DNA from 3 places in the Streptomyces sp. NPDC001381 genome. Region 1 is predicted to be linked to each of the others. Evidence: riboswitches for the same ligand, from Rfam matches in the RefSeq annotation. Region 1 holds a riboswitch; each other region holds the start of a gene.
The links. Region 1 has a riboswitch for thiamine pyrophosphate ahead of thiC (phosphomethylpyrimidine synthase ThiC). Riboswitches for the same ligand answer to the same signal wherever they lie in the genome.
Positions count from the first base shown of each region.

Region 2: linked by a shared signal. The riboswitch ahead of thiO (glycine oxidase ThiO) and the one ahead of thiC (phosphomethylpyrimidine synthase ThiC) in region 1 are both predicted to bind thiamine pyrophosphate.
Region 3: linked by a shared signal. The riboswitch ahead of ACFY2L_RS32385 (thiamine ABC transporter substrate binding subunit) and the one ahead of thiC (phosphomethylpyrimidine synthase ThiC) in region 1 are both predicted to bind thiamine pyrophosphate.

Region 1 is NZ_JBIAWO010000004.1:207,038-209,273, forward strand. It holds gene thiC (phosphomethylpyrimidine synthase ThiC) at 1-1,393, opposite strand, end outside; TPP riboswitch at 1,386-1,574, opposite strand; partial or broken gene ACFY2L_RS19565 (YibE/F family protein) at 2,171-2,236, shown strand, end outside.
Region 2 is NZ_JBIAWO010000001.1:415,425-417,660, reverse strand. It holds gene thiS (sulfur carrier protein ThiS) at 1-121, opposite strand, end outside; gene thiO (glycine oxidase ThiO) at 118-1,284, opposite strand; TPP riboswitch at 1,282-1,393, opposite strand; gene ACFY2L_RS01895 (hypothetical protein) at 1,449-1,799, shown strand; gene ACFY2L_RS01890 (NAD(P)/FAD-dependent oxidoreductase) at 1,832-2,236, shown strand, end outside.
Region 3 is NZ_JBIAWO010000010.1:110,263-112,498, forward strand. It holds gene rlmN (23S rRNA (adenine(2503)-C(2))-methyltransferase RlmN) at 1-726, shown strand, start outside; TPP riboswitch at 753-859, shown strand; gene ACFY2L_RS32385 (thiamine ABC transporter substrate binding subunit) at 930-2,012, shown strand; gene ACFY2L_RS32390 (ABC transporter permease) at 2,057-2,236, shown strand, end outside.

The sequences.
Region 1 (2,236 bases):
AGCAGAGCATGGCCGTGCCCCACCAGGCGATCATCGCGGCACCGATGCCGGAGGTGATGTGGTCGTACGCCGGCGCGACGTCCGTGGTCAGCGGGCCGAGGGTATAGAACGGAGCTTCATCGCAGATCTCCTGCTGAAGGTCGATGTTCTCCTTGATCTTGTGCATCGGGACGTGGCCCGGGCCCTCGATCATGGTCTGTACGTGGAAACGCTTGGCGATCGCGTTGAGTTCCCCGAGCGTGCGCAACTCCGCGAACTGCGCCTCGTCGTTGGCGTCCGCGATCGAGCCGGGCCGGAGGCCGTCACCCAGCGAGTAGGTGACGTCGTAGGCGGCGAGGATCTCGCAGAGTTCCTCGAAGTTCTCGTACAGGAACGATTCCTTGTGGTGGGCCAGGCACCAGGCCGCCATGATCGAGCCGCCGCGCGAGACGATGCCGGTCTTGCGGTTCGCGGTGAGGGGGACGTACGGGAGGCGGACACCCGCGTGAACCGTCATGTAGTCCACGCCCTGCTCGGCCTGCTCGATGACGGTGTCCTTGTAGATCTCCCAGGTCAGTTCCTCGGCCCTGCCGTCGACCTTCTCCAGCGCCTGGTAGAGCGGCACCGTGCCGATCGGGACGGGGGAGTTGCGCAGCACCCACTCGCGGGTGGTGTGGATGTTGCGGCCGGTGGAGAGGTCCATGACCGTGTCGGCGCCCCAGCGGGTCGCCCAGGTCATCTTCTCCACCTCCTCCTCGATGGAGGACGTCACCGCCGAGTTGCCGATGTTGGCGTTGACCTTCACCAGGAACCGCTTGCCGATGATCATCGGCTCGATCTCCGGGTGGTTGACGTTGGCCGGCAGCACCGCCCGGCCCGCCGCGATCTCCTCGCGGACCACCTCGGGAGAAACGTTCTCCCTCAGAGCCACGAACTCCATCTCGGGCGTGATCTCCCCCCGGCGCGCATACGCGAGCTGGGTGACGGCCTTGCCGTCCCGGCCTCGGCGCGGCAGCCGCGGGCGTCCCGGGAACACCGCGTCGAGATTGCGCAGTCCGCCGCGCGGCGCGGTGTGCTTGATGCCGTCGTCCTCGGGACGGACGGGACGGCCCGCGTACTCCTCGGTGTCGCCGCGAGCGATGATCCAGTTCTCACGCAGCGGCGCCAGGCCCCTGCGGACGTCGGTGTCGACGAGCGGATCGGTGTACGGGCCGGAGGTGTCGTACAGCGTGACCGACCGCCCGTTGGTGAGATGCACCTGGCGAACCGGCACACGCAGGTCGGGGCGGCTGCCCTCGACATACCCCTTGTGCCAGCCGATGGACTTCCCGGCCTTCTCACCGGTCGCGTCGGCGGCGTTTCCGCCGGCCGCGTTCTGCGTGAAGGCAGGCGTGCGTGCGTCCTTGTTGGTCATGAGACCTACTCCCTACGCCGGCATTACCCGGTAACAGGTTCGGCGGTCGACGCAGCGGCTACCGTCTGCCGACGTTCATGTGACACATCACTCGGCTCGAGTGACGTTCCACGTGAAACATCGCGAAGACGGAGGTCAGCGCCCTCTCAGCCCGGTGCTCCGAGCTCCCGCGTGTGCAAAGGTGGCTCCACGCTAGCGTCCTTTGTGGCGCGGTGAACAGTGGGCCTCTTTCGTTCTTGCGATGATCGGGCGGTGACCACGACACACCAGCCCCCGTATCCGCCGCCCGAGCCACCCCGCAGGCCCGGCACCGGCGGCGGCCCCGGAAACGGTCCTGGCGGCGGCCCGGGGAACGGCCCCGGGGGCGGCCACGGGAGCAGCCCTGGCGGTGGCCCCGGGAACGGTCCTCTCGGCGGTCCTCGGAGCGCGCCCGCCCAGGGCCGCGGAGACGACCGCGACTTCAGCAACGGACCCGGGCGGGCACCCGACACCGGCCGCGGCCACGACATCACGCGTGGTCCCGGTCAAGGCAACGGCCAGGGCCGCGAGGCCGGTCCCGGGCATGGCCGTGATCCGCTTTGGCAAGAACAGGGCAGAGGTCCCGGGCACGGCGGCGGCGAGGGATACGGCGGAGAACATGGCCACCGCCCCGGGCAGGAATACGGCGGTCGCCAGCACCGTGACGGTGCGGGACACCGCGCGGACCGGGGGCAGGACGCCGGTGAGGCGTACGGCGGCGGGCATGAGTCCCGCGACGGTGCGGGACACGGCCGAGACCCTTCACACGGACCCGGGCACGGTGCCGGCGACGGTCACACCGGCGGCCACGGCCCGGGGGACGGC
Region 2 (2,236 bases), on a different contig from region 1:
CGACCGTTTCGTTCAGCGCGGCGGCCACCCCGGAGGGCGCCCGCGTCAGGGACCGTACGACGCTGTCGAGGGCCGTACCGGGAGCGACCACCTGCCGCTCGCCGTTCACCGAGATGTTCATGCGGGCAGCTCCGTGAGGACGGCGGCACCGAAGCGCCGGGGGGTGAAGGGAAGGGCCTCGTCGGGGAGTTCACCGGTGGTCAGGACGTGCGCCATCACGTCACCGGTCACCGGAGTCAGCAGCACCCCGTTGCGGTAGTGCCCGGTGGCCAGCAGCAGTCCGTCCAGCCCGGTCGGCCCGAGCAGCGGCGCGTTGTCGGGGGAGCCGGGGCGCAGTCCCGCGCGTGTCTCCACCAACGGCAGTTCCGTGATGCCGGGGACCAGTTCGTGCGCGTCGCGCAGCAGTTCGTAGACGCCCCCCGCCGTCACCGTCGTGTCCCAGCCCAGCTCCTCGCTCGTCGCCCCCACGACCAGCTCGCCGTTCTCCCGGGGCACCAGGTACACCTGACTCCCGCGCACCACGGCCCGCACGGTACGGCTCAGGAACGGCGCGTACCCGGCCGGCACGGTCAGCCGCAGCACCTGCCCCTTCACCGGCCGCACCGGCGGGAGCACGTCCTCCGGGACGCCCGCCAGCCGCCCGCTGAGGCTGCCCGCCGCGAGCACCACCTGCCCCGCCCCCAGGGCCGTACCGTCCCCCGTCACGACCCCCACGGCCCGCTCGCCCCCGACCGACAGCCGCTCCGCCCACGCCCGGTGGAAGACCACGCCCGCCCGCTCGCACGCGGCGACGAGCGCGTCGGCCAGCCGCCGCGGATCGATCTGGTGGTCGCCGTCCACCCGCAGCCCGCCGCGCACCCCCGGTGCGAGCATCGGCTCCAGGCGCCGGCACTCCCGCCCCGTGAGCCACTCCGAGTCCAGCCCCGACCCGGCCTGCAGCGCGTGCAGTTCCCGCAGATGGGCGCGGTCGTCGGCGTCCAGCGCGACCGCGAGCGTGCCGCACCGGCGGTAGCCGAGGTCCAGCCCGGTGACCTCCGTCAGCTCGGCGGCGAAGTCCGGGTAACGGCGGGCCGAGGCCAGGTTCAGGCCGAGCAGGGTCTGCTCGCCGTGGTGCAGTTCGGTGACGGCGGCCAGCATGCCGGCGGCCACCCGCGCGGCCCCGCCGCCCGGCTCCGGGTCCACCACGGCGGTGGCGAACCCGCGCTGCGCGGCCCGCCACGCCGTGACGAGCCCGATGATCCCGCCCCCCACGACCAGGACGTCGGATGTACGTGTACGCGACATGGGCGTCCAGCCCCTCCCTTCGCCGGCATGACCCGGATCAGGTTCGTACGGTCGGAGGCCGCCAGCCTCCCTCTCAGCCCGGTGCGTCCGGGCTCCCGCGAGTGCTCTACGTTGGCCACACCCTAGCCCGTGGTTCCGCGCACCTGTAAAGGGAGCCTTTCGTCATGCACCGCTCGCTCGACGGTCTCGTCCTCGCCCCCGTCGCCGACCAGGCCCCGGGCCAGGTCGGCACCCGCACCCGCTTCGCCTACCGCGAGCGGGACGGTGTGATCTGGGCGGACTACGCGGGCGGCGACGTCGTGCGCGGCCATCTCGTGGGTACCCGTCAGGGGGACCGTCTCGACTTCCGGTACGTCCAGCTCAAGCACGACGGCACGACGTCCTCGGGGCACTGCGTCTCGACGGTCGTGGAACTGCCCGACGGGCGCGTGCGCCTGGAGGAGACCTGGTCCTGGGAGTCGCAGCAGGGCAGCGGCACCAGCGTTGTGGAGCAGGTCACGGAGCAGGACGGCTGACTGACGGATCGTCACATGTCTAGGGTGATCGGGTGAGTGAGCAGAGGCGGGAAGAAGACAGGCCGGCGGGGCGGCACGTGGTCGTCGTCGGCGCGGGCATGGCCGGGGTGCAGACCGCGGTCGCCCTGCGGGAACAGGGCTTCGGCGGCACCGTGTCGCTGATCGGCGCGGAGCCCCACCAGCCCTACGACCGGCCCCCGCTGTCCAAGGCCGTGCTGCTCGGCAAGGCCGAGGGTTCCGCGTTCGAGGTCGACTTCGAGAGCCTCGGCATCGAGCTGCTGCTCGGCCGCGAGGTCCTCGGCCTGCGTTCCGCCGACCATGAGGTGGACACCGAGGCCGGGCCCGTCCCGTACGACGTCCTCGTCCTCGCCACCGGTGCCGAGCCGGTCCGGCTGCCGGGCGCCGAGGGCGTGCCCGGCGTCCATCTGCTGCGCACC
Region 3 (2,236 bases), on a different contig from region 1:
GGGTGCGGGATGAACTGCCCGTTCTGCGCCACCGGGCAGGCGGGGCTCGACCGGAATCTCTCCACCGCCGAGATCGTGCACCAGATCGTCGACGGGATGCGGGCCCTGCGGGACGGGGAGGTCCCCGGTGGGCCCGCCCGGCTGTCCAACATCGTGTTCATGGGGATGGGCGAGCCCCTCGCCAACTACAAGCGGGTCGTCGGAGCCGTCCGGGCGCTCACCGATCCGGCGCCGGACGGGCTCGGGCTCTCGCAGCGCGGGATCACCGTGTCGACGGTCGGGCTCGTGCCCGCCATCCACCGGTTCTCCGACGAGGGCTTCAAGTGCCGTCTCGCCATCTCGCTGCACGCGCCGGACGACGAGCTGCGCGACACCCTCGTCCCCGTGAACACGCGGTGGAAGGTGCGCGAGGTGCTGGACGCCGGCTTCGAGTACGCCGAGAAGTCGGGCCGCCGGCTGTCCATCGAGTACGCCCTCATCCGGGACATCAACGACCAGGCCTGGCGAGGCGACCGGCTCGGGCGGCTGCTCAAGGGCCGGCCCGTGCACGTCAACCTCATCCCGCTCAACCCGACCCCCGGCTCGAAGTGGACCGCGTCGCGGCCCGAGGACGAGAAGGCGTTCGTCGAGGCCATCGCGGCGCACGGGGTGCCCGTCACCATCCGGGACACCCGCGGCCAGGAGATCGACGGGGCGTGCGGTCAGCTCGCGGCCACCGAGCGGTAGTCTGACCTCAGTACCAGTACATCTTCATATTCCGACAGGGGAGCGCCACAGCGCTGAGAGTGCGGCACCAGGCCGCAGACCCTCTGAACCTCGCCCAGGTCATTCTGGGTAGGAAGTTCGGTCATCGCTCAAGCTGTTGTGCCCCGCCCGGCCGCCCCGGGCGGGGCCGCGTCTCTTCCTGGTCAACCCCAGGAGGAAAACCAGTGCACACCAGGACGTTCGTGGCCGCGGCCGTCGGCCTCGGTCTCGTCACGCTGTCCGCGTGCGGTGCGGAGTCGTCCGACGACAGCGCGTCGAACAGCGGCTCCAGGACCGTCACCCTCGTCAGCCACGACTCGTGGGCCGTCTCCAAGAGCGTGCTCGCCGGCTTCGAGAAGGAGTCCGGGTACAAGGTCAAGGTCCTCACGGACGGCGACGCCGGGCAGGCCGTCAACAAGGCCGTCCTCACCAAGGACAACCCGCAGGGCGACGTCTTCTTCGGCGTCGACAACACCCTGCTCTCCCGCGCCCTCGACAACGGTCTGTTCCAGTCCTACGAGGCCAAGGGGCTCGACCAGGTCGGCAGCGCGTACCAGCTGGACTCCGGCAGGCACCGGGTCACGCCGGTCGACTACGGCGACATCTGCGTCAACTACGACAAGCAGTACTTCGCCGACCACAAGCTGGCCCCGCCGGCCACCTTCGCCGACCTGGTCAAGCCCGCGTACAAGAACCTCCTCGTCACCGAGAACGCCTCCACCTCCTCGCCCGGCCTCGGCTTCCTGCTCGGCACGGCCGCCCGGTACGGCGACGACGGCTGGGAGGGCTACTGGAAGCAGCTCAAGGCCAACGGCGTGAAGGTGGTCGACGGCTGGGAGCAGGCCTACAACGAGGAGTTCTCCGGCTCGGCCGGTGGCAAGAAGGCCAAGGCGGACCGGCCGCTCGTCGTGTCGTACGCCTCCTCGCCGCCCGCCGAGGTCATCTACGGCGATCCGAAGCCGAGCACCGCGCCCACCGGCGTCGCGACCGGCACCTGCTTCCGGCAGGTCGAGTTCGCCGGGCTGCTGAGCAACGCGCGCAACAGCGCGGGCGGCAAGGCGCTCATCGACTTCCTGATCACGAAGAAGTTCCAGGAGGACATGCCGCTCAACATGTTCGTCTACCCGGTGGTGAAGGGCGCGAGCGTGCCCCCCGAGTTCACGCGGTACGGGCCCGCCGCCGAGGACCCCGAGACCATGGACCCGGCGAAGATCGCCGGCCATCGCGACCAGTGGGTCAAGTCGTGGACCTCGCTCGTCCTGAAGTAGTCCCCGCCGGGAAGCGGTCCGGGAACGCGGCGCGGCTCGGGCTGATGGCCCTGCCCGTCGCGTTCTTCGGGCTCTTCTTCGCCTACCCCGTCGCCGCGATCGTCGCGCGCGGACTGAAGGTCGACGGGGCGTGGCGGTTCGGACGGCTGGGGGAGGTGCTGGCCCAGTCCGACATCCGGCACGTCCTGTGGTTCACCACCTGGCAGGCGTTCGCCTCCACCGCG